DNA from 4 places in the Labrys sedimenti genome. Region 3 is predicted to be linked to each of the others. Evidence: riboswitches for the same ligand, from Rfam matches in the RefSeq annotation. Region 3 holds a riboswitch; each other region holds the start of a gene.

Region 1 (5,987 bases), on a different contig from region 3:
GGGCCTCTCTCTTCGGCAAGCCGGCAAAGCAATATTGGGCATACGGAAGAGGCGCAGTCGTTGTGCACTGCGATATCGAAGCTTTCCTCCCAGGCGAGACATTACACAATGTTAAGGTGAGTCACCGTTCTGACACAAAGGGGCTTTGTCCATGACAGTTGCGAATTCGCAACAGCACGCGAAACGTGCATGAAAAAGGCCCCTCCCTTTTCAGGAAGAGGCCTCGCCGAAAAAGCAGGCGCGTGAACTCAACCCAGGTTGAGTTCCTTGAAGAAGTCATTGCCCTTGTCATCGATGACGATGAAGGCCGGGAAGTCCTCGACCTCGATGCGCCACACCGCCTCCATGCCGAGTTCGGGATATTCCAATACCTCGACCTTCTTGATGCAGTCCTGGGCGAGGCGCGCGGCGGGGCCGCCGATGGAGCCGAGATAGAAGCCGCCATGCTTGGCGCAGGCCTCGCGGACCTGGGCGGAACGGTTGCCCTTGGCCAGCATCACCATCGAGCCGCCCGCGGCCTGGAACTGGTCGACATAGCTGTCCATGCGCCCCGCCGTGGTGGGGCCGAACGAGCCAGAGGCATAGCCGGCCGGCGTCTTGGCCGGGCCGGCGTAATAGACCGGATGATTCTTGAGATAGTCGGGCAGGCCGCCGCCCGCCTCCAGGCGTTCGCGCAGCTTGGCATGGGCGAGGTCGCGGGCCACAATGATCGGGCCGGTCAGCGAGACGCGCGTCTTCACCGGATGGCGCGACAGCGTCTCCAGGATGTTTGACATCGGCTGGTTGAGGTCGATCTTCACCACCGCCCCGCCGAGCGTGCTCTCGTCGATCTCGGGCAGGAAGCGCGCCGGATTGTGTTCCAGCTCCTCGAGGAAGACGCCGTCGCGGGTGATCTTGCCCATGGCCTGGCGATCGGCCGAGCAAGAGACTCCGAGCCCGATCGGCAGGCTGGCGCCATGGCGCGGCAAGCGGATGACCCGCACGTCATGGCAGAAATACTTGCCGCCGAACTGGGCGCCGACGCCGAGCGACTGGGTGAGCTTGTGCACTTCCTTCTCGAGCTCGAGGTCGCGGAAGGCGTGGCCGAGTTCGGAGCCCTCGGTGGGCAGGCTGTCGAGATAGCGCGCCGAAGCGAGCTTCACCGCCTTCAGCGTGAGTTCGGCGGAGGTGCCACCGATCACCACCGCCAGGTGATAGGGCGGGCAGGCTGCCGTGCCGAGCGTGAGGATCTTCTCCTTCAGGAAGGCGATCAGGCGATCCTTGGACAGGATGGAAGGCGTGGCCTGGTAGAGGAAGGTCTTGTTGGCCGAACCGCCGCCCTTGGCGACGAAGAGGAACTTGTAGGCCTCCTCCCCTTCCGCCGAAATGTCGATCTGCGCCGGCAGGTTGGTCTTGGTGTTCTTCTCCTCGAACATCGACAGCGGCGCCAGCTGCGAATAGCGCAGGTTCTTCTTCTCATAGGCATCGCGGATGCCCTGGGCGATGGCGCCTTCGTCCTCGCCCTCCGTCCAGACCTTGCGGCCCTTCTTGGCCATCACGATGGCGGTGCCGGTATCCTGGCACATGGGCAGCACGCCGCCGGCGGCGATATTGGCGTTCTTGAGCAGGTCATAGGCGACGAAGCGGTCATTGTCCGTCGCCTCGGGATCCTCGAGGATGTTGCGCAATTGCTGGAGATGGCCGGGGCGCAAGAGATGGTTGATGTCCATGAAGGCCTGCTCGGCCAGAAGCCGCAATGCCTCGCCATCCACCTGCAGGATCTCGCTGCCGCCGAGCTTCTCGACCCGCACGCCTTCGCTGGTCAGCTTGCGATAGGGCGTTTCGTCCGCTCCCAGGGGAAACAGGGGAACATGGGGATAGCGGGCATTGGAGGCGGAATCGGGCATGGAGAGGGTCTCCGGATCAGGACGAGCCGAGGCGGGGCCAGGGCGCCGCCAGTTTGGCCCTGATGTAGTCGCTTTTCTCGCCGCTGCCTATGATCAATTGGAATCGTTCCATGCTGAAGGCGAACTCCGAGTGCATGGGCATCACCTGTCAGAAAGCGCTCAGGCGGACGCCGCCATAGACGCCAATCCCCAGCTGCTGGAAACCGACCGGGGTTTCGTAGCGGCGGTCGAGCAGGTTGTCGACGCGGGCGAACACGCTCGCGCGCTCGTTGACCTTGTAGTCCGCAGCCAGATTCACCGTCGCATAGCCGGAAGCCTTTAGGCGCGGGATCGAGAAGCTGCGATTGCCGTCGATCCAGGAGCCGACATAGAGCACCATGGCCGACAGGTTGAGCGCCTCCGTCGGCGACCAGTCAACCTCAAGGCTTGCCTTGTGCCTGGGCCGGCGCAACAAGCTTGTTTCGGTGACGTCGTTGCGGGCGATGGTGAAGGTATAGTCCCCTCTCAAGGACATCTGCTGGTTCACCCGGACCGAGACGAAGGATTCATTGCCATAGGTCGTGGCCCGGCCGACATTCACATTGGTGGTGAAGGTGTCGTTGTAGTCGATCAGATTGCGGATGCGGTTGTAATAGAAGGTAGAACCGATGCGCAGGCGGTCTGCGAACAGGGGCTGCTCGAAGCCGACGTCGTAACCGCTGCTTTCTTCGGGCTTCAGATTGCGGTTGGCATAGAAGAAGGGCGGATAATCGCGATAGAGTTGGCTGAGGGTCGGCGCCTTGAAGCCGGTGCCATAGCTCGCACGCAGCAAGGTCCCGGTCGCCGCGATCGTATAGGCGGGCGCGACGCGCCAGGTCAGATGGCCACCGAAATCGTCGTTGCGGTCGTAGCGCAGGTTCGAGGTCAGGTAGAAATTCTCGAACCAGTTGGACTGGAGCTGAGCGAAAGCCGCCGAATTGCCGCTGGAGGCGGTCAGGTCTTCGGCCTGCAGGCGATAATTCTCGCGCTCCAGCCCGAGAGTGAGCTTGTGGTCATCGGTAATTGCGACCTCCTGGCGCAGGTCGAACTTCAGGCGCTCGCCGATGCTGGTCGATGGCGGCGTCATGTTTTCCGGAGAAGGTACGCTGCGCCGACGATCCCTGAGATAGTCGATGCCCAGGACGGTCCGATAGCGATCATCGAGCGAGTGCCAAACGACCTCGCCACGCGTGAGGAAAAGCCCTTCAGTCTGCGAACTGTGCAGGGCATTCGGCCCGGTGAAGGAATCGCCGGTGAACAGGAGCTTCGAATCGGAGTAGCGCGCGATCAGGCTGGCGCTGAGATTGTCGGTAAAATCAGCGCCGAGCCGGGCCGAATAGACCTTGTTGTCATAGAGGTTGCCGATGGCCCTCTGGCCGGGCGGCAGCAGGTCGGTCGGCGTCACCGGCGTGTCGGTGGCACGGAGATGGTCGATGCCGAAAGCATAGTTGAACATCGAGTGCGAGCCGCTCAGGCTGATGCGCTGGTTGAAGGTTCCGAAGGAACCGCCTTCCAGCATGGCCGTCAGTTTCGGCGTGCCGGATCCCTTCCTGGAGGTGATGGCGATCACCCCGCCAATGGCATCGGCGCCACAGAGGCCGCTTTGCGGGCCGCGCAGCACCTCGATCCGCTCCACATCGCCTGCCAGCAACTTGCCGAAATCGAAGGCGCCGTTGGGATTGCCGGGATCGCCGACATCGATGCCGTCGATCAGCACCTTGACGTGATTGGCGTTGGAGCCGCGCATGAACACCGCGGTCTGGCTGCCCGGACCGCCGGCCTGCACGAGATTGAGGCCGGGCACGGTGGCCAGCACATCGCTTACCGTGCGGCGCTGCCCCTTCTCGATCTCCTCGGCCGTGATGACCGTGACCGCGCTGCCGAGCTGGCTGGCCGGCGTCGGCGCCCCGGTGACAACGACGGGGTCGAGTTCGATCGGCTCGTCGCCCGCCGCCGGCTGTGCCCGGGCTGGAAGGGTCGGCAAGGCGGCAAGGGAAGCCAAAAGCACAAGCCCGAGACCGGGCAATACGGCTGCAGGGAAACGATTGATCACGTCAGACCTCGTCGCGACGTCCAGTGGCCGTCACCGCGAGGAGGCCCGCACCGTCATGCCCGGAGGCGCAAACGGTTCGGCTTCCATCGGAACACCCCGCCCGATGTCGTCGCGCGTGACCACGGCTGACGGCAGGTCTCCTGGCTGGCGGATCGCCGTCTCCTGCCGCCTTCCCGGATCGCGATCCAGTGGCCGTTCTGGCAGGAACTCACCGCTCACAGTTGCGGGGGCAGCCGCGCTTCGGGCATCGGCCCTCGTCGCGTTCCCATTTGATCCTCGAAAGGAACCGTCACATCGACGCCGTAGTCGGATCGGCCCGCGCCGTCAACTCGCCAGAGATGTAATGCCTATATAAACATGTCTTTATATCAGCCTTGACTTTCAGCGTGCCTTGGCGTCTGCTCGCGTGGTCGAGGTTCTTCCATCCTCGTGATGGAAGCTAAGAGGGAAGCCGGTGCGATGCCGGCGCTGCCCCCGCAACTGTAGACGGCGAGAGCTTGCTCATCATGCCACTGCCTGCTTTTCGCGGGTGGGAAGGCGGGCAGGCCCGGTGACCCGTGAGCCAGGAGACCTGCCCCGACGAACGTAAACGTCCTCGGGCGGGGTGTCCCGGTGGTTGCGTGACCAGAGCCAGAGTTCCTGGCAGGTCAGGCGCTCCCGTACGGCCTTTGCCCCCAGTTCTTCATGGGGTCTGCCGATGTTCAAGCTTCAAACTGCCGTCATGCGTGAAGGCGCGGCCAATCCGGCTGCCCGACGACGAATGCGTTGCGGCGTGCCCTGACGGCGCGCCGCTGCTCCGCTCCCCTCTTCCATTCACCGCAAACCGGGACCCATCGGTCACCGGCAGGAGACACGCATGTCCATTCCAATCTCGACACTCGGCACGCCGCGCATCGGTCCGCGCCGCGAACTCAAGACGGCCCTGGAGGCTTTCTGGGCCGGAAAGCAGGACGAAACCGCCCTGCTCTCGACGGCCGCCCAGCTGCGCGCCAGCAACTGGGCCCGGCAGAGCCTGCTCGGTGTCACCCATATCCCGTCCAACGATTTCTCGCTCTACGACCAGGTCCTCGACATGAGTGCGACGGTCGGCGCCATTCCCCGCCACTATGGCTGGGAAGGCGGCCCGGTCTCGCTTGCCACCTACTTCGCCATGGCGCGCGGCAGCCACGGCCATGATGGTCGCGACCACGATGATCGAGGTAATATGGGCTGCAGCCATGGCGGCCACGGCGGCGGGCTTCCCGCGCTCGAAATGACCAAATGGTTCGACACCAACTACCATTACATGGTTCCCGAATTTCGCCGCGGCCAGGCCTTCGAGCTCGCCTCGACCAAGCCCATCGACGAATTCACGGAGGCCGCGACGCTCGGCTTCCACACCCATCCCGTCCTCATCGGGCCGGTGACCTATCTGCTGCTCGGCAAGGGCAAGGATGCCGGCTTCGATCCGCTCGCCCTCCTGCCCGGGCTTCTGCCCGTCTATGCCGAGATCCTGCGCAGGCTGGCCGCGGCCGGTGCCGACTGGGTGCAGTTCGACGAGCCCTGCCTGGTGCTCGATCTCGACGAGCGGACACGCACGGCGCTGCGCCAGACCTACGATGTCCTGGCCGGTACAGTCTCCGATCTCAAGATCATGGTGGCGAGCTATTTCGGCGGCCTGGGCGACAATCTCAATCTGGCGCTCGCCCTTCCGGCAGCCGGCCTGCATCTCGACCTGGCAAGGGCACCGGAACAGCTCGGGCGAGCGGTCGAGGAAGCACCCGCCGACAAGGTGTTGTCGCTAGGCGTGATCGACGGCCGCAATGTCTGGCGCAGCGACCTGACCACCCTTCTCGACAGGATCGAGCCCGATGTCGCGGCTCTCGGCGCGCATCGCGTGGTGCTGGCTCCCAGCTGCTCCCTGCTGCACGTGCCCTATGACCTTGCGCTGGAAACGGAACTCGACCCCGAGCTGGGCAAGTGGCTCGCCTTTGCGGTGCAGAAGATCGGCGAACTCAAAACTCTGGCGACTGCGCTGGTCGATGGTCGCA
Region 2 (5,987 bases), 240 kb from region 3:
TCTGCAGCGGCGCCAGGCGCAGATCGTCGAAGCCGGACGCAGCTGCCAGGGCGAGGTCGCTGTCGGTCAGCGAGGCGAACACGATCGCGCCGGGAGCCTGGTCGAGATCGACGGCGGCCTCGCTGGCATCGAGCGAACGCGTATCGGCCGGCAGCAGATGCATCAGACTATCCTTGCGGTATCAGCATGGCCCAAGTTCAGCATGGCCCAAGTGACGTAAGCGATACGGAATTGTCATTCCCGGCCGTATCCTCACAAGCTTTGCTTGTGAGTGGCAGCGAGGGGAAGGGAATCCAGGGCTGTCGAACTCGCCGGGGATGACAGTTCTGCTTCATCACTGCCCGATGCTATCACCCCTCCAGCGTCTTGCGGATGCCGGCCTGGTCGATGCCCTTCTCGCCGATGATGACGAGGCGGCTCGAACGGGTTTCCTCCGGCGCCCAGGCGCGGTCGAAATGCTGCGAGAAGCGGGCGCCGACGCCCTGGACCAGCAGGCGCATCGGCTTGCCGTCGACGGCGACGAAGCCCTTGATGCGCAAGATATCATGCTCCTCGGCCGCCGCCTTCAGCTTGCGCACCAGGGCATCGGCATCGAGGATGGCCGGCAGGTCGACCACGAAGGTGTCGAAATCGTCGTGGTCGTGCTCGGCCTCGTGGTCGTGATGGGAGGGCCGGGCCTCCAGGTCGTTCTCGGCCGCGGCCCCGAGCCCGAGCAGCACGGCCGCGTCGATGCGGCCCTCGGAGGTGCGCACCACCTTGACGGCGCGCGGCACGGTCTTCTCGATGTCCTTCTCCACGCTGTCGGCCTCGCCGGCGGAGAGGAGATCGGCCTTGTTGAGCACGACGAGGTCGGCGCAGAGGAGCTGGTCCTCATAGACCTCCTCAAGCGGATTGTCGTGATCGAGGGAAGCGTCGCCCTCGGCCTGGCGCTTGAGCTCTTCCGGGTCATCGGCGAAGCGGCCGGCCGCGACCGCCGCGCCGTCGACAACGGCGATGACGCCGTCGACGGTGACGCGCGAACGGATCGCCGGCCAGTTGAAGGCCTTGACCAGCGGCTTGGGCAGAGCGAGGCCGGAGGTCTCGATCACGATGTGCTCGGGCGCGTTCGGGCGTGCCAGCAGCGTCTCCAGCGCCGGCACGAAATCGTCGGCCACGGTGCAGCAGATGCAGCCATTGGCGAGCTCGACGATGGCGTCTTCCGGGCAGCTCTCGATGCCGCAGGACTTCAGGATGTCGCCGTCGACGCCGACATCGCCGAATTCGTTGACGATCAACGCCAGCCTGCGGCCGTTGGCGGTGGCCAGCAGGTTGCGGATCAGCGTGGTCTTGCCGGCCCCGAGAAAGCCGGTGACGATGGTGCAGGGAACTTTCGCGGTCTCTGATCTTACAGGGGCGTTCATTCGGCGGCGTCCTTGAGGGTTGGCAGGGGTGGGATGCGCGCGATCATGCTGCGCTTGAAGACGTCGGGACGGCCGCGCCAGGGCATCAGGCCATCGCTGGAATGGGCAAGGAGATCGATCCCGGTGAGGATGTCGGGGCCGCTCTCGGCAGTGAGATCGCCGAAGACATAGGTCCAGGTACCGGGCGCCGACAAAGCCACCGTGCAGGAACGCTTGCAATTGCCCAGGCACTCGACCGGCTGCAGCTCGACGCTTTCGGGCAGCATGCCGGCGAGAGCGTCGCGCAGCCGGGCGCCCTGGCGCGGCGCCTCGGGGGCATCGCCCTCGCGCCTGCAGGTCACGCAGACGAGCAGCCGGACTGGGAGAGTTGTTTCTGGCATCGGCCCTGTTCATCGCCGCCGGAGCGGATGGAGGGCGCGGGACCGACGGCATGGCCGGCGATCGTCCGGGAAGACGGAACCGGCCTCCGAGGCGCCCCGCCCGGACCGGTGACAACAGTACGACCGGCAGGTCTCCTGGCTCGCGGCTCATCGCCCCCCGCCGCCTTCCCGGTTGCCCAGTGGCCTCAAGGCGGGACGCTTGCCGCTTACAGTTGCGGGGGCAGCCGCGGCTTTGGCATCCAGGACAGCCCTCAACCGGGCCCCCTTCATCCGCACCGCATTCCCTCTTCTCTCTTAACGAGAGACCGATCGCAGCTGACATAAGGGGTGCGCGGGCGTGCTTGTCAATGTTCCCGCTTCCAAACCACGCGCAAAATCCGGCATAAAGGCCGACGATATCGCCACATCAGCGAGGCTGCCATGCCCGAAGAGAAGCCACCGGCACCGCCGACCGAGCCGGAGAAGATCGACGTCATCTTCCGCGGCGGTTCGGTGACGGCCATCGGCGTCGTGCTTGCCTTCTCGCTCGGCTTCCTCAACAACTGGGCCTCGCAGCCGGGAACCTGGATCCCGGAGGACCTGGCAGCCGTCTTTCTTATCGGGGGCGGCATCATCTTCCAGGTCTGGGCGCTGGCCGGCATGCTTTCGCCCACTTCGCTGCAGGGGCTGGTCTATCGCCGTATCGTCCGCATCTTCCTGACCGGCCTCATCCTCGTCTCGGTGGGCGTTCTCGTCGCCATCGCCGGCGATGCACTCGGCTACAGCCGGATCTGGTTCAAGCAATAGGCCAAGGCCCCTTCGCAACTGGCAGCCGCGTTTCTCGACGGTTTCCAGACTGCACAAACTCTCACGTCTGCGTTACCCGTCACCCCAGCGCCATGATTGCCGCCACAATTTGGCCTTCCCGCAATCGCCCACCAGAAGGCCGACGCCGATGGGCCCGGACCTTCTGCCCGGCATCAGCCGCTGGAAGGCCTGCCCATGGTTGCCATCACCGTCAATTCGACCACCCACCAGCTCGACATCGAGCCCGAGACCCCTCTGCTCTGGGTCCTGCGCGATGAACTCGGCCTCACCGGTACCAAGTTCGGCTGCGGCATCGCCCAATGCGGCGCCTGCACCGTCCATGTGAACGGCGCCGCCATCCGCTCCTGCCAGACCCAGATCGGTGACGTCGACGGTGCCACCATCACCACGATCGAGGGCTTGTCGGCAGACGGCAAGCATCCGGTCCAGCAGGCCTGGCTGGCCGAGGACGTTCCGCAATGCGGCTATTGCCAGTCGGGCCAGATCATGGCCGCCGTCGCCTTCCTGAAGGATACGCCCGCGCCCACCGATGCGGATATCGACAACGGCATCACCAATATCTGCCGCTGCGGCACCTATCCGCGCATCCGCGCCGCCATCCATCGCGCCGCCGAACTGATGAAGGGGTGAGGCCATGAACGCGATCGACCGTACCTCGACTGCGCTGAGCCGGCGCAGTTTCCTGGCCATCGGCCTCTCGGCCGCCGGCGGCCTCATGATCGGCGGCTTCATCCCCGATGCCGCCCACGCTCTTGATATTGCCGACCAGCCCTGGGCCGGCACGGCCACTGAAGGCGAGATCAATGCCTGGATCCTGATCGAGCCCGACGACACCGTGATCATCCGCGTGGCGCAATCGGAAATGGGCGAGGGCATCTTCACCGCCCTGCCGATGATCGTCGCCGAGGAACTCGGTTGCGACTGGGCCAAGGTGAAGCCCGAATACGCCTCGGCCAGCCGCAATTTGCGCGAGAACACCGTGTACAAGCGCATGGGCACCGGCGGTTCCGGCGCCGTACGCCGCTCGCGCGAATTCCTACAGGCCGCCGGCGCCAATGCCCGCGAAAGGCTGGTGCAGGCGGCGGCTGCGCGCTGGCAGGTACCGGCCGAAAGCTGCAGCGTCGATGCCGGCAAGGTGCTGCACCAGGCCAGCAATCGCAGCCTGCGTTTCGGCGAACTGGCCGGCGAGGCCGCCAAGGTCACGCTGGCCAAGGAACCCGCAATCAAGACACCCGAGCAGTTCACGCTGATCGGTAAGCCGCTGGCGCGCCTGGATACGCCGCCCAAGCTGACGGGAGCCGCCAAATACGGCATCGATATCCGCCTGCCTGATATGGTCTATGCCGCTGTGGTGACATGTCCCGTCTTCGGCGGCCGCGTGAAATCCCATGACGAAACCGCCATCAAGGGCCGCCGCGGCATCCTGGCCTTGGTGCCGATCGAGGGCGGCCTCGCCGTGGTGGCCGACCGGTTCTGGCGTGCCAAGGAAGCGGCGCTTGCCCTGCCGGTGATATGGGAGGAGGGCCCCGCCGCCGAGACAGACAGCAAGGGTTTCGACGCCGACTATGTCGCCGCCCTCGACGGCCCTGCCGTCACGGCGCGCAAGGAGGGCGATGTCGAGGCCTCCCTCGCTCGCGGCAAGCGTGTCGACGCCCTCTACCAGGCGCCGCATCTGGCCCATGCGCCGATGGAACCGCTCAACTGCACCGCCCATGTCCATGACGGCAAGGTCGAAGTCTGGATGGGCACGCAGAACCCCGATATGGCGCTCCAGCTCGCCGCCAAGGCGGCGGGCGTCGCTCCCTCCGAGGTGGAGATCCACAATTGCTTCCTCGGTGGCGGCTTCGGCCGGCGCGCCGTCAATGACGAGCTCGTTCAGGCCGTGACGGTATCGAAGGCGGTGGGCAAGCCGGTCAAGCTGGTGTGGACGCGCGAGGAGGACATGCACCACGACCGCTATCGCCCCCAGGCCGCCATCCGCTTCCAGGCCTCCCTCGGCGAGGACGGCCTGCCGGCGGCGATCCATGTCCGCACCGCCGTCGGGTCCATCCAGCGCTCGCTCGGCTGGGGCAAGGTGGAGAACGGCGTCGAGCCCTCCGCCGTCGAGGGCCTCGCCAACATGCCCTACCGCACCGGTGCGGCCCAGATCGACTGCATCCTCAAGAACACCCATGTGCCGGTGATGTTCTGGCGGTCGGTCGGCTCGTCGCAGAATGCCTTTGCCCTGGAGAGCTTCATCGACGAAATGGCCCAGGCCAGTGGCCAGGACCCCTATCGCTTCAGGCGCAAGCTGCTCGAGGGCAAGCCGGATTTTCTCGCCGTGCTCGACACGCTGGCTGAGAAGAGCGACTGGGGCAAGCCGCTGCCCAAGGGCCGGGGGCGCGGCATCGCCATCCACGAATCCTTCGGCACCATCGTCGGCGAGGTGGTGGAGCTCGCCGTCAGCCCGCAGGGCGAGGTGAAGGTCCAGCGCGTGGTGGCGGCCGTCGATTGCGGCCATGTCGTCAATCCGCTCACCGTGGAGATGCAGATCGAGAGCGCGGTGGTGTATGGCCTGTCGGCCGCCCTGTTCGGCGAGATCACTATCGAGAAGGGCGCGGTGGTGCAGGGCAATTTCGACGATTACCAGGTCGCCCGTCTCGCCGACACGCCCCCGATCGAGACCCATCTCGTGCTCAGCGGCGGCAAGAAATGGGGCGGCATCGGCGAGCCCGGCACGCCGCCGATCGCCCCGGCCGTCTGCAACGCGATCTTCGCCGCCACCGGCAAGCGCATCCGCAGCCTGCCGGTCAAGAACACCGACCTGAAATGGGGGCCGGTGTGAAGTCTTGCCCTTACCCCTCCATGAGAGGGTGAAATCGCTCCCTTGCCTTCCTGCCCCGAACCCGGCAGGAAGGCGGCATGTCCTCTCCCCGACTCACCCTCGTCCTCGGCGGCGCGCGTTCCGGCAAGAGCCGGCATGCGGAGAGCCTGATCTCGGCCCATCCCGCGCCCTGGACCTATATCGCCACCGCACAAGCCTTCGACGACGAGATGCGCGAGCGCATCGGCGAACACCAGGCCCGGCGCGACGCCAATTGGCACACGGTCGACGCGCCCCTGGCCCTGCCGGAAGCGCTTGTGGCGACGCAGGGTCCCGTGCTGGTCGACTGCCTGACACTCTGGCTCACCAATCTCATGCTGGGCGGCCATGACCTCAAATCCGCCTTCCTCCAGATGCAGGAAGCGCTTGGGGCTGTAGCCGGTCCGGTGGTGATGGTCAGCAACGAGGTGGGCCTGTCGATCGTGCCTGATAATGCCCTCGGCCGGGCCTTCCGCGACGAGCAGGGCCGGCTCAACCAACGGATCGCCGACATTGCCGACCGGGTGATCTTCATGGTCGCAGGCCTGCCGATGGTAG
Region 3 (5,987 bases):
ATCTCCGATGCCTTCGGCGTCAGCCTGCGCAACTACGGCTGGTCTCTCCTGCTGCAGCTGGCGGTCTTCGCCATATTCTTCGGCTTGCTTGGCTCGTTCTTCTGGTCCGCCTTGTATGGCGATCAGCTCGCTGTCGAGTCGGCCATCGCAAGAAGCATCGGCATATTCTACCTCTTGCTCCTCGCCGCATGTTTCCTGTCGCTCGCTTTCTATTGTGCACTGATCCGTCTGATCCATGATCGCCACGTCGATCCGGCCAAACCCGTGCTGGCGGCCTGCATCGCCGGTGCCAAGAGGTTCTTGCCAGCCCTTGGCCTGCTGCTGATCTATTTGCTTGCCTATATCGCGCTCTATTTGGTTGCCGCCTTGCTCGGCCTGGTCTTCTTCGGCATTGGCGCCCCACCCGGCTTCGTCATCGTCGCCATGCTGATCGCCGGTATTTTCGCCCTCTATCTGGTCTTTCCCTATCTGCTTTCCTTCGTCATCTGCATCAACGAGGATGTCGGGCCGATCCGCGCACTCGGCCGCAGCCGCTATCTGAGCGCGGGGTTTCGCTGGCCTCTGTTCGGCATGATGCTGCTGACCTGGGTGATCTGGTTCGCCTATCTCCTGGTCGTGAATGTTCTGGCACGGATATTCGGGCCCGGTGGCGGCATCGCAGCCCTGATCATGATGCTGCTCGTCCTGCCGCTGATGTATGCGTGGCTGATCGGGGTCTATTCCATTGCCGCCTATCGCCTGCGGGTGCTCAAGGATGGCGTCGACCTGACCGGCAGCGTGGCTGGTGTGTTCGACTGAGACCTGTACTGAGGGAGCTCTTTCCTCGGCGCCGCAAAGTCGTTGCGGCGTTCGCGGCCTATGCCCTATCCAACGATCTTTCAGGCAGGCTCCCTCCGATTCCCGGTGTATGCCGTGCCCCGACGGGAATGACGATGCGCTATCTGCTGACATGGGCCATGGCCGCCGCGCTGACGGTGGCGGTCTCTCTCGCGCCGGCCAGGGCCGACAATGCGGCCTCGGCCCTGTTCCAGAGCTATCTCGGCAAGGGCCGCATCAGCGAGGCGGACGAGCAGATGCTGGCCCTCGCCACCAAGGCCAGCGGCAATGCCGACGCCAGACTCGGCCTCGGCATGGTACGCACGGCACGGGCGCTCGAACATCTGTCGCAAGCCCTCTACAAATATGGCTTTGCAACCGAAATCCCGGCAATGCGCCTGCTCGGCCTGTCAGGTACCGTCTTCAGCACCAATCCCGATCCGCAGCCCATCACCTATCAGGATTTTCGCGGCATCCTCACCACCTTCGTGGCCGACCTCGAAAAGGCGGACCAAACCCTGGCAGAGGTCGGCGACATCGAGGCCAAGCTCACGGTCGATCTCTCCGTCACCCGCTTCGACTGGAACGGCGACGGCATCATCGACGAGCGCGACCATATCGGCGCCGCGATCTCCGACCTCGACGATGCCGGCAAGCCCAAGCCCTTCATCGTCGCCTTCGACACGGCGGACGCCAAATGGTTGCGCGGCTATTGCAACTTCCTGATGGCCCTGACCAAGACCCTCTTGTCGCACGACATGTCGCGCAGCTGGGACGCTGGCTTCGGCAGCCTGTTTCCGCGCCCCGTCAGCGGCCTTGCCAAGGCCAATGGCGCTGAAGACGGCGACGGATTGGGCATGACGCTGTTCGGCACCAGCAAGCGCGACACCGACGCCATCGCCGACCTGATCAGCCTGGTGCATACCATCGACTGGCCGGTGGCCGACAAGGCGATGTGGCTGGAAGTCCGCGGCCATTTCAAGACGGTAATCCGGCTCAACCGTGAGACCTGGGCGCTGATCGGCAAGGAGACCGACGACGATCACGAATGGCTGCCCGGCCCGCGGCAGAAGAGTGGCGTCCTGCCCTCCCTCGAAGTAACGCAGGAGCGTATCGACTCATGGCTTGCGCTGCTCGGCCAGGTCGAGCAGGTGCTGGACGGCAAGTTGCTGATGCCGCATTGGCGTTTCACCAAGGGCGTCAATCTCGCCAGGGTCTTCGAGCAGCCCGGCAATTTCGACCTGGTGCTGTGGATCACCGGCCCGGGCGCCCTGCCCTACCTCGACGATGGCAAGGTGATGGACGCCGAGGCCTGGGGACAGGCCACCCGCATCTTCGGCGGCGACGTCGCGAGCTACGCCTTCTACTTCAATTGAGCGAGCGCCCGGCCGCGGCATCCGGCGCCAGAAGGTGCCGCTTCAGCCGGACGATCGCCTCGCGCTGCAAATCGCTGGCCTCGCCATAGGCATTGGCGACCTTGCCCAGCATGTCGACGAGTTGCTGGCGCTCGGACAGGGACAGGCGGGCGCGGAAAAGCGGCACCAATTCCTCGGCGACCGGCGTGAACACCCGGCCCCGGTCCGTCAGCAGCAGGGCTTGCTCATAGACACGCTCGCGGTCGTCGATACCGAGAGGGTCCGCCATCAGCGCGAGGATCGTGTTCCGTTCGGCCTGGGTCAGCAGACCATTGGTGCGCACGAGCTGGATCATCAGGACGACGGCGGCAAGCCTGGGATCGTCGATGGTCTTGAGAGAAACGCGCTCGAGCGCCTGCGGGCGGACGGTATCGGCGCCGCGGTCGAGCGGGAGGGGAACCACCTTCGGCCCGGCCTCGAGCCGGCGGGCAGCCGCCGGCTTGCGGGCCTTGCCACGCAAAAGCCAGAACAGGCCGACTACAACGGCCGCGAAAGCCCCGATCAGGATCGCCCTCGGCCCCTCCAGCAGAACCAGGCTGGCGATCAGCAGCGCGATGATCCAGATCGCATTCTTACGCAGGAAATCCATCGCCCGTGTCATCCGATCGGGACGGCGCTTATCTGCGCCGGCCACTCCAAAGCATTTTGCGCTTTGCTCTATGAAGCTGCATCTCCCATAGCGGCCCGCATGGCGGCGAGCAAGGGATGGTCGGGCTGCCGCCCGTCCCAGCTATCGAAGCTCAGTACGGCCTCCGGTGGCAAACGCTGGCGCCAGCCCTTCACCTCCAGCTCCGGCCGGGCATAGGCTTCGTGCACATAGCCAAGACATAGATAGGCGACCGGCACCACGCGTTCGGGAATGCCCAGCGCCTCGCGCAGGCGCATGGGATCGACGATACTGACCCAGCCGACCCCGACGCCCTCGGCCCGTGCCGCAAGCCAGATGTTCTGCACCGCGCAGACGGTGGAGTAGCGGTCCATGGCCATGTCATGGGTGCGGCCGAGCACCACGGGTCCGGCCCGGTCGGGATCGCAGGTAATGCACAGATTGACCGGGGCATCGACGATGCCTTCCAGCTTCAGCGAACGATATTGCGCCTGCCTCTCAGGCGAGAACATCGCCACCGCCTCGGCATTGGCCTCTTCGAAAAGGGCCTGCACCTTGTGGCGGGTCTCGGGGCAGCGCAGCACCAGGAAGCTCCAGGGCTGCATGAAGCCGACCGAGGGGGCGTGATGCCCGGCGAGCAAGATGCGGGCGAGGACGTCGTCCGGCACGGGTTGCGAACTGAACTGGCTGCGGACATCCCGCCTGGTGAAGATGGCGCGATAGACGGCTTCGCGTTCGGCCGGCGAAAACGGACCCGAAGGCGCAAGCGCCTGCTTGGAAGGCTCCATCGCTGTTCCCCTTACGATGGCAATCGCCGCGCCGTCCGCGCACGCCGATCTATCGCCTCCGGCCGGTCTTCTGACTTGGGATCCACCCATCCGGACGCCTTCCCCGCAGAGCGAGTGGCCTGAAACCTGCCCGGATAGTCCCCCTTACAGCGTTGGGCACGTCGCGGCTTCGAACCGCGTTCCCGATTCTCCCGCAAGCGGGCACCGAAGGTCTTGCGGATGTAGCATGGGAGGTGGCGGCTGCCCAGCCATCCGGGACGTCGATGCCAGTCGGCCGGCGGCGAAGTGGACAGGGTGCGGGCTTGTGGCCTAGAATCGTCGGCTAGGCTCTCGGGCAATCAAGCATCCTGGCAATCGCGCAATGAACAAGATCGACCTCAAACGACGCGCCGGCGATCAGCCCGATCCCCTGGAACAGGCCAATCCGGTGCGCCTCGGCACGCGCCTTCGCCTGGCGCGGCAGACAAGGGGGCTGACGCTGAAGGCCCTGGCGACGGCCGCGGACTGCTCGGAAAGCCTCCTGTCCAAGATCGAGAATGGCAAGGCCTCCCCTTCCCTGCCCATGCTGCACCGCCTGGTCGAAGTGCTGGGCACCAATATCGGCTGGATGTTCGAGGAGACGGACAGCGAGGAGGGCATCGTCTTTCGCGCCGGCACGCGCCCGCTGATCTCGCTGGACCCACTCCGGCGCGGCGAAGGCATTTCGCTGGAACGGGTGATCCCCTATTCCTCCGGCCATCTCCTTCAGTGCAACATTCACCACATCGAAGCCGGCGGCGAGAGCGCCGGGCCGATCCAGCATCAGGGCGAGGAGGTCGGCTATGTGCTGGCCGGAACCGTGGAGCTGATGGTCGGCGAGCGCACCTTCAAGCTCTCCGTCGGCGACACCTTCGTGTTCAAGTCGGAACTGCCGCACTGGTATCGCAACACCGGAACGGAGCGCGCCAGCATCTTCTGGGTCAACACGCCTGCCACTTTCTGAGGAAACCTCGAGGAGCAAATAAGACGCTTCTGTCATTCCCGGCGCCGCCGCAGGCGGCGGGAAGGGAATCCAGGGGCAAAACGGAGCCCCTGGCTCTGGTTCCCCTTCCCGGGGCCTCTGGCCCCGCCGGGGATGACAGAAGCGTTTCTTCTCTAGCCTCTTCAAAGCTCTCCGCCGTCGGCGTTTCAAGAATCCCTGAAACCGCCATTCAAGTAACTTGACATGAATTCAAGTCTCTTGAATGATGCGGATGTCAGAACTGAGAATGAGCCCGACACGGGCCATCCATGAAGGGAACTGAAATGCGGCTTTCAAAACATCTCGCCGGTTGCGCGGCAGCGGCAGCCCTGACGCTGTCCCTCGGATCGGTGTCCGCTCTGGCCGACACCTTCGCCCTGGTCACCATCAACCAGCAGGCCCTGTTCTTCAACCAGATCAACGAAGGCGCGGAAGCCGCCGCCAAGGCAGCCGGCGCCAAGCTCGTCATTTTCAACGCCAACAATGTTCCGAGCGCGCAGAACGACGCCATCGAGAACTACATCACCCAGAAGGTCGACGGCATCATCCTGATCGCCATCGACGTCAACGGTGTGAAGCCCGCCATCACCGCCGCGAAGAAGGCCGGCATTCCCGTCATCGCCATCGACGCCCAGATCCCCGACGGAGACAATGTCTCCTTCGTCGGCGTCGACAATCTCAAGGCGGGCGAGGACATCGGCAAATTCTACGCCGACTACGTCAAGTCCAAGCTCAACGGCACCGCCAAGATCGGCGTGGTGGGCGCCCTCAATTCCTACATCCAGAACCAGCGGCTGGATGGCTTCAAGAAGGCGGTGACGGCCAGCGGCCTCAAGGTCACCTTCCTCGATACCGTCGACGGCCAGAACGTGCAGGACGTGGCGTTGAGCGCCGCCGAGAACCTGATGACGGCCAATCCCGACATGACCACGCTCTATGCCACCGGCGAACCTGCCCTGCTCGGCACCGTCTCCGCCGTGACCAGCCAGGGGCGCACGGACGGCGTCAAGGTCTTCGGCTGGGACCTGACCAAGCAGGCCATCGAGGGCATCGACCAGGGCTGGGTGACCGGCGTGATCCAGCAGGATCCGGCCGGCGAAGGCAAGGCCGCGGTGGAAGCCCTGGCCAAGCTCAAGAAGGGCGAGAAGATCGAGCCGATCATCAACGTTCCCGTGACGATCGTCACCAAGGAGAACGTCGACAAGTTCCGGGGCATGTTCAAGTAACGGGCCGACAGGCCCCCACGCATAGTTGGCCCAAGCCCGCTGCTCCTTGAGCAGCGGGCAGGGCATCTCATTGCCAGGCGGAACCATGATGGACAGTGGCGAACCCTACCGCGTCAAGATGACCGGTATCTCCAA
Region 4 (5,987 bases), 460 kb from region 3:
CCTGACCGAGAGCCATGGCAGGAAATATGCCGTCATCGTCAATGAGTTCGGTGAAGTCGGCATCGACAACGATCTCGTCGTCGATACCGACGAGGAAATCTTCGAGATGAACAATGGCTGCATCTGCTGCACGGTGCGCGGCGATCTGATCCGCATCATCGAGGGCCTGATGCGCCGGCGCGACCGCTTCGATGCCATCCTGATCGAGACGACCGGGCTGGCCGATCCCGCGCCGGTCGCCCAGACCTTCTTCGTCGACGATGACGTGCGCGCCAGGGTCCGGCTCGATTCGATCGTCACCGTGGTCGACGCCCGGCATTTGCTCGGCGAAATCGAGACCGCGCATGAGGCCCAGGAGCAGCTCGCCTTCGCCGATACGATCCTGCTCAACAAGATTGATCTGGTCACGGCGGAGGAACTCGACCGGGTGGTGAAGCGGATCCGTCGCATCAATCCCACAGCCACCCTCCACCAGACCCGCCGTTGCGACATCGCGCTCGACAAGGTGCTCGGCCGCGGCGCCTTTGACCTCGACCGCATCCTCGAAGCCGAGCCCGATTTCCTCGAGGGCTTCCACGAGCACGAGCATGACGATCATGTCGGCAGCTTCGCCCTGGTGTCCCGCGAGCCGCTCGACCCCGGCAGGTTCATGCCCTGGCTCGACATGATCGTGCAGCAATTCGGCACCGACATGCTGCGCATGAAGGGGATTGTCGCCTTTGACGGCGATCCCCAGCGCTTCGTTGTCCAGAGCGTGCACATGCTGCTCGAAGGCGACCATCAGCGCCCCTGGAAGCCCGAGGAGGAGCGCCGGAGCCGCCTGGTCTTCATCGGCCGCAATCTGCCCAGGGACGTGATTGAACAGGGGTTCCTGGCCTGCCGCGTACAGGCGGCGACAGACGCGGGCTGAAGCAGGAAGGCAGCGCCCGGCATCGGCCGATGCATGCTTTGCATATTCGCTTGACCGCGCTGGCGACACCCCGGTAACTGTGGCGTTGACGGTTCCCGTCGGATGCAAGTCCGTCGGGAGTAATAGGGAACACGGTTCGGCTTCCTTAAAAGCCCATGCCGTGGCTGCCCCCGCAACTGTAGGCGGATTGCCGAGCATCCTCCTGGCGCGAAAGGCGCCATGCCACTGTGGGTCTCCCATGGGAAGGCAGATGCAAGGTCGACGTCCGCGAGCCAGGAAACCTGCCGTCATCTCGATCAATCCCATGTCACGGGCGGGGATGCCCGGAACAGGAGACATTGTGACCTATCTTCCCGCACGTCCGGGCTGTCGCCCGCCTGTTCCCTCCGCTTCGCGTCGTCGAACCCTCTGCCACGCCCTGGCCTGAGGCCGTTTACCCGTCTTCGGCCGCGCCGAAGACGGTCATTTCCATCGCGAACGAGAGAACATCATGACCTTTTCAAGGAATAAGGCCCGCTGGTTCGGCTTTGCCGTCGCGCTTGCCGCCGGCTTCAGCCTGACGCCGGGTATCGATCCGGCGGCGGCGCAGGCAACGAAATATCCCCTCAAGCTCGCCAATTGCGGCCGCACCGTCACCTTCGATCATGCGCCGCGCCGCGTCGTTTCCGTGGGGCAGAGCAGCACGGAGGTCCTCTATCTGCTCGGTCTTGCCGACAAGGTGGCCGGGACGGCGGTCTGGTTCGGCCCCGTACTGCCCGGATACGAGGAGGCCAATGCCAAGATTCCGCGCCTGGCCGACAATGATCCGAGCTTCGAAAGCGTGATCGGCAAGAAGCCGGAGCTCGTGACGGCCCAGTTCCAATGGCATGTCGGGCCCAGCGGCATCGTCGGCAAGCCAGAGCAGTTCGAGGAACTGGGTATCCAGACCTATGTTTCGCCCGCCGATTGCGTCGGCAAGGACAATTCCGGCGGTGGCGACGGCACGCGCGGTACCCTCTTCACCATGGATCTGGTCTATCAGGAGATCAGGGAACTCGCCGAGATCTTCGACGTGCAGGAGCGCGGGGCGAAGGTCGTCGCGGACCTCAAGGCACGCGAGGAAGCCGCCCGCCGCAAGATCGCTGCCGGCGACGGCAAGGTCTCCGCTGCCTTCTGGTTCTCGAGCGCCAAGGTCGATGTCGATCCGTACATGGCCGGCAAGAACAGCGTGCCGGGCTATATCATGTCCGTGCTCGGTGTCCGGAACGTCGTGGAGAGCGAGGAGGAGTGGCCGAGCGTCGGCTGGGAGACCATCGCCAAGGCCGACCCCACCATCATCGTCGCCGGCCGGATGGATCGTCGCCGCTATCCGGCCGACGACATCGCCGTCAAGCTCAATTTCCTCAAGACCGATCCGGTGGTGAGCCTGATGCCGGCGGTCAAGCAGGGCCATGTCGTGGAAATGGACGTCCAGGCCATGCAGCCGAGCGTACGCGTCGTCGACGGCATCGAGATGCTCGCCGATGCCGTCCAGCGTTTTGGCCTGAAGCGCTGAGATGAATCGCCCCGTCACACGATTGCTGGCGATCGGGCTGCTGGCCCTGGCCGTGCTCGTCCTGGCGCTCTGGCTGGGCGCCGCCATCGGCGAGACGGCCATTCCGATGGACGTGGTGGCCAAGACGGCGGCCAACCGTCTGTGGGGCGCCGGCTACGCCCTCGATCGCATTGATGAAGGCATCGTGTGGAACTACAGGCTGAGCCGCGCGGTCGTCGCGGCCTGCTGCGGCGCGGCCCTGGCGCTGTCGGGCGTCGTGCTGCAGTCCCTGCTGCGCAATGTCCTGGCCGATCCCTATGTGCTCGGCATCTCGGCCGGCGCCTCGACGGGCGCGGTCGGGGTCGCCATTCTCGGCATCGGTGCAGGATTTCTAAGCATGCCGCTCGGTGCTTTTCTGGGCGCGTTGGTGGCCTTCGGTTTCGTCGCCCTGCTGGCAATGCGCTCGGGCCGCGGCACCGGCGCGGTGATCCTGGCCGGCGTCGCCGGGTCCCAGCTCTTCAACGCCCTGACCTCCTTCATCGTCACCAAGGCGGCCAATGCCGAACAGGCGCGGGGCATCATGTTCTGGCTGCTCGGCAATCTTTCGGGGGTGCGCTGGCCGGATGTCTGGCTTGCCCTGCCGGTCACGGCCATGGGGCTGCTGGTCTGCCTCTGGCATGCGCGCGCGCTCGATGCCTTCACCTTCGGCACGGAGTCGGCAGCATCCCTCGGCATCTCCGTCCGGCGTGCCTATGTCGTACTCGTCGGCATCGCGGCGATGATGACGGCAGTAATGGTCAGCATCGTCGGATCGATCGGCTTCGTCGGCCTGGTGATTCCCCATGCGGCGCGAATGGTGGTCGGCGTGCGCCATGGGCGCCTGCTGCCGGCCTGCGCCCTGATCGGTGCCGTCTTCATGATCGTCGCCGACATTCTGTCCCGCATCATCATTCCCGGCCAGGTCCTGCCGATCGGCGTCATCACGGCCCTGGTCGGAGCGCCGGCCTTTGCCCTCATCCTCAGCCAGAGAAAGGCGACGGCATGAGCCTGTCGGCGCGCAACCTGTCCTGGTCGGCAGGCGGGGCCTCGATCCTGCACGGGGTGTCGCTGGAGGTCCAGCCCGGCGAATTGCTGGGCATTATCGGCCCGAACGGTTCGGGCAAGACCAGCCTGATGTCTCTGCTGGCCGGTATTCGCCGGCCACAGGGCGGCGAGGTGTTGCTGTCGGGCCGCCCGCTCCACGGTCTTGCTCGACGCGAAGTCGCGCGCCGCATCGCCCTGGTCGAGCAACAGGCGGAGACGGCCGAGCGCATTACCGCCCGCCAGGCTGTGGAGCTTGGGCGAACGCCGCATCTGGGAGCTTTCACGCCCTTGTCGAGCCGGGATGACGCCATCGTCGATCTCGCGCTCGAGGAGGTTGCCATGACCGGCCTTGCCGGTCGCCTGTGGCACACGCTCTCCGGTGGGGAACGCCAGCGCCTGCACATCGCCCGCGCCCTGGCGCAGCAGCCCGAGATCCTGCTTCTCGACGAGCCCACCAATCATCTCGACATCGGCCACCAGATCGGCCTGCTGCATCTGGTGCATCGCCAGAATCTCACCGTCGTGGCGGCCCTGCACGACCTCAACCATGCGGCGATGTTCTGCGACAGGGTCGCGCTGATGCAGGCAGGACGGATCGAGGCGATCGGTCCGCCGGCGGAGGTGCTGACGGCAGTGCGCATCCAGTCGGTCTTCGGTGTCGCCGCCGAGGTCATCCGCGACGGTGCGGGAGGATGCTTCATCCGCTATCGGCATCCGGATCTTCCGGTACCGCGACCGGGCTGGATCGCGGCGGTGTCATGACACGCAGCCGACAACAGATGGAGAGAGCCATCAGATGACGAGCGCCAGCCCTGCGAACTATGATCTCAAGGAAGAGATTCGCGATTATTGGTCAAAGCGTTCGGAAACCTTCGACCGCGCCTTCGGGCACCACATTCCCGAGGGCCCCGAATTCGAAGCCTGGGCGGGGGCGATCCGAGATCATCTCGGGACCGAACCGCTCCGGGTGCTCGATCTCGCCTGCGGGACGGGCGAGATCACCAAGCTGCTGCTGGCGCTCGGCCATGACGTGACCGCGCTGGACTTCTCCGAGGCGATGTTGGCGGTTGCGCGACGCAAGCATGCCGGTCGCCAGCGCCTGCGCTTTCGTCTGGGCGATGCAGAAAACACCATGGAGCCGGAAAACGCCTATGACGCCATCGTCTGCCGGCATCTGGTCTGGACATTGACCGAGCCGCAGAAGGCCTTTGCCGATTGGCATCGCGTGCTGAAACCGGGCGGCAGATTGCTGTTCTTCGACGGGGATTGGGCAAGACCAACCAGGACCGGCCGGTTGGCGTCCGGGCTCATCGCCTTGATCGATCGCCTTGGCGGCGCCGATCCCTTCTATGATGGTGCAATGGGCGAGCGCCATGCCCGCATCATGGAGCGGCTGCCTTTTGGCAGGGGGCTGCGGAGTACCGATCTGCTGCCGCTCCTGGAACAGGCCGGCTTCAGGGATGTGGTGGTCTCCTCGCATCGGCCGATCGCCGCGGCCCAGAGGCGCCGGGCGGATCTGCGCAACCGGCTGCGCACCTATCTCTATCGGCGCTTCATCATCTGCTGCCGCAAGTGATCCGCGAACCGGAGCAGCCTTGCATCTCCCGCCAACGGAACCATATCTTTGGAGGCGGCCTGCAGGGTCATGAGAGGCGTGTTCGAGGTAGCCAATGTCTGCCGCACCGTGCCGCTTTGGCCGCTCCGGTGGCGGGCCAGAAAAACAAGCATGATAACTGATGACGTCGCCGGGGCTGGGGTCTATGGTCCGTGACGGGACGCTATCAAGCTCTGTGAACAAGGACGTAACATATGGCTTCGAAACTCGAACAATTGCGCGCCATGACGGTCGTCGTCGCCGATACCGGCGATATCGATTCGATCAAGGCGCTCAAGCCGGTCGATTGCACCACCAATCCCAGCCTGCTGCTCAAGGCAGCCGAGATGCCAGCCTATGACCATTTGATCGCGGAAGCCGTGAGCTGGGGCAGCAAGCAGGGCGGCGGCAAGGATGGCGTCGTCGCCGCCATTGCCGATCGTCTCGCCGTTTCCTTCGGCGCGGAACTCACCAAGCTCGTTCCCGGCCGCGTTTCGACCGAAGTCGACGCCGACCTCTCCTTCGATACGCAGGCGAGCATCGCCAAGGCGCATGCCATCATCGCCGACTACAAGTCGCGCGGCATCGAGCGTGACCGCATCCTGATCAAGATCGCCTCGACCTGGGAAGGCATCCGCGCCGCCGAGGTGCTGCAGAAGGAAGGCATCGACTGCAACCTGACCCTGCTGTTCTCCAAGGCGCAGGCGGTGGCCTGTGGCGATGCCGGCGTGTTCCTGATTTCGCCCTTCGTCGGCCGCATCCTCGACTGGCATGTGAAGAATGACGGCCGCACCTTCACCCCGGAAGAGGATCCGGGCGTGCTCTCGGTGCGCGGCATCTATGCCGACTACAAGTCCCGCGGTGTCAAGACGGTGGTGATGGGGGCT

The links. A riboswitch is a leader RNA that binds a small molecule or an ion and turns the genes downstream of it on or off. The one in region 3 is predicted to bind cobalamin.
Region 1: another riboswitch for cobalamin. It lies ahead of U1R88_RS00745 (TonB-dependent receptor plug domain-containing protein); the one in region 3 lies ahead of bluB (5,6-dimethylbenzimidazole synthase).
Region 2: another riboswitch for cobalamin. It lies ahead of U1R88_RS06890 (DUF1636 domain-containing protein); the one in region 3 lies ahead of bluB (5,6-dimethylbenzimidazole synthase).
Region 4: another riboswitch for cobalamin. It lies ahead of U1R88_RS10170 (ABC transporter substrate-binding protein); the one in region 3 lies ahead of bluB (5,6-dimethylbenzimidazole synthase).

Annotation. Positions count from the first base shown of each region.
Region 1 is NZ_JAXOUF010000001.1:158,481-164,467, reverse strand. Features, by position in the region: gene U1R88_RS00750 (fumarate hydratase) at 249-1,886, opposite strand; gene U1R88_RS00745 (TonB-dependent receptor plug domain-containing protein) at 2,035-3,957, opposite strand; cobalamin riboswitch at 4,071-4,263, opposite strand; cobalamin riboswitch at 4,354-4,550, shown strand; gene metE (5-methyltetrahydropteroyltriglutamate--homocysteine S-methyltransferase) at 4,814-5,987, shown strand, end outside.
Region 2 is NZ_JAXOUF010000002.1:102,336-108,322, reverse strand. Features, by position in the region: partial or broken gene U1R88_RS06900 (hypothetical protein) at 1-163, opposite strand, end outside; gene cobW (cobalamin biosynthesis protein CobW) at 351-1,400, opposite strand; gene U1R88_RS06890 (DUF1636 domain-containing protein) at 1,397-1,780, opposite strand; cobalamin riboswitch at 1,889-2,105, opposite strand; gene U1R88_RS06885 (hypothetical protein) at 2,201-2,566, shown strand; gene U1R88_RS06880 ((2Fe-2S)-binding protein) at 2,762-3,217, shown strand; gene U1R88_RS06875 (xanthine dehydrogenase family protein molybdopterin-binding subunit) at 3,222-5,411, shown strand; gene cobU (bifunctional adenosylcobinamide kinase/adenosylcobinamide-phosphate guanylyltransferase) at 5,489-5,987, shown strand, end outside.
Region 3 is NZ_JAXOUF010000002.1:343,174-349,160, reverse strand. Features, by position in the region: gene U1R88_RS08085 (DUF975 family protein) at 1-798, shown strand, start outside; gene U1R88_RS08080 (hypothetical protein) at 933-2,192, shown strand; gene U1R88_RS08075 (TerB family tellurite resistance protein) at 2,185-2,820, opposite strand; gene bluB (5,6-dimethylbenzimidazole synthase) at 2,889-3,626, opposite strand; cobalamin riboswitch at 3,670-3,850, opposite strand; gene U1R88_RS08065 (cupin domain-containing protein) at 3,988-4,608, shown strand; gene U1R88_RS08060 (ABC transporter substrate-binding protein) at 4,911-5,852, shown strand; gene U1R88_RS08055 (ATP-binding cassette domain-containing protein) at 5,938-5,987, shown strand, end outside.
Region 4 is NZ_JAXOUF010000002.1:804,815-810,801, forward strand. Features, by position in the region: gene U1R88_RS10165 (CobW family GTP-binding protein) at 1-910, shown strand, start outside; cobalamin riboswitch at 983-1,213, shown strand; gene U1R88_RS10170 (ABC transporter substrate-binding protein) at 1,401-2,444, shown strand; gene U1R88_RS10175 (FecCD family ABC transporter permease) at 2,446-3,468, shown strand; gene U1R88_RS10180 (ABC transporter ATP-binding protein) at 3,465-4,268, shown strand; gene U1R88_RS10185 (class I SAM-dependent methyltransferase) at 4,303-5,082, shown strand; gene tal (transaldolase) at 5,316-5,987, shown strand, end outside.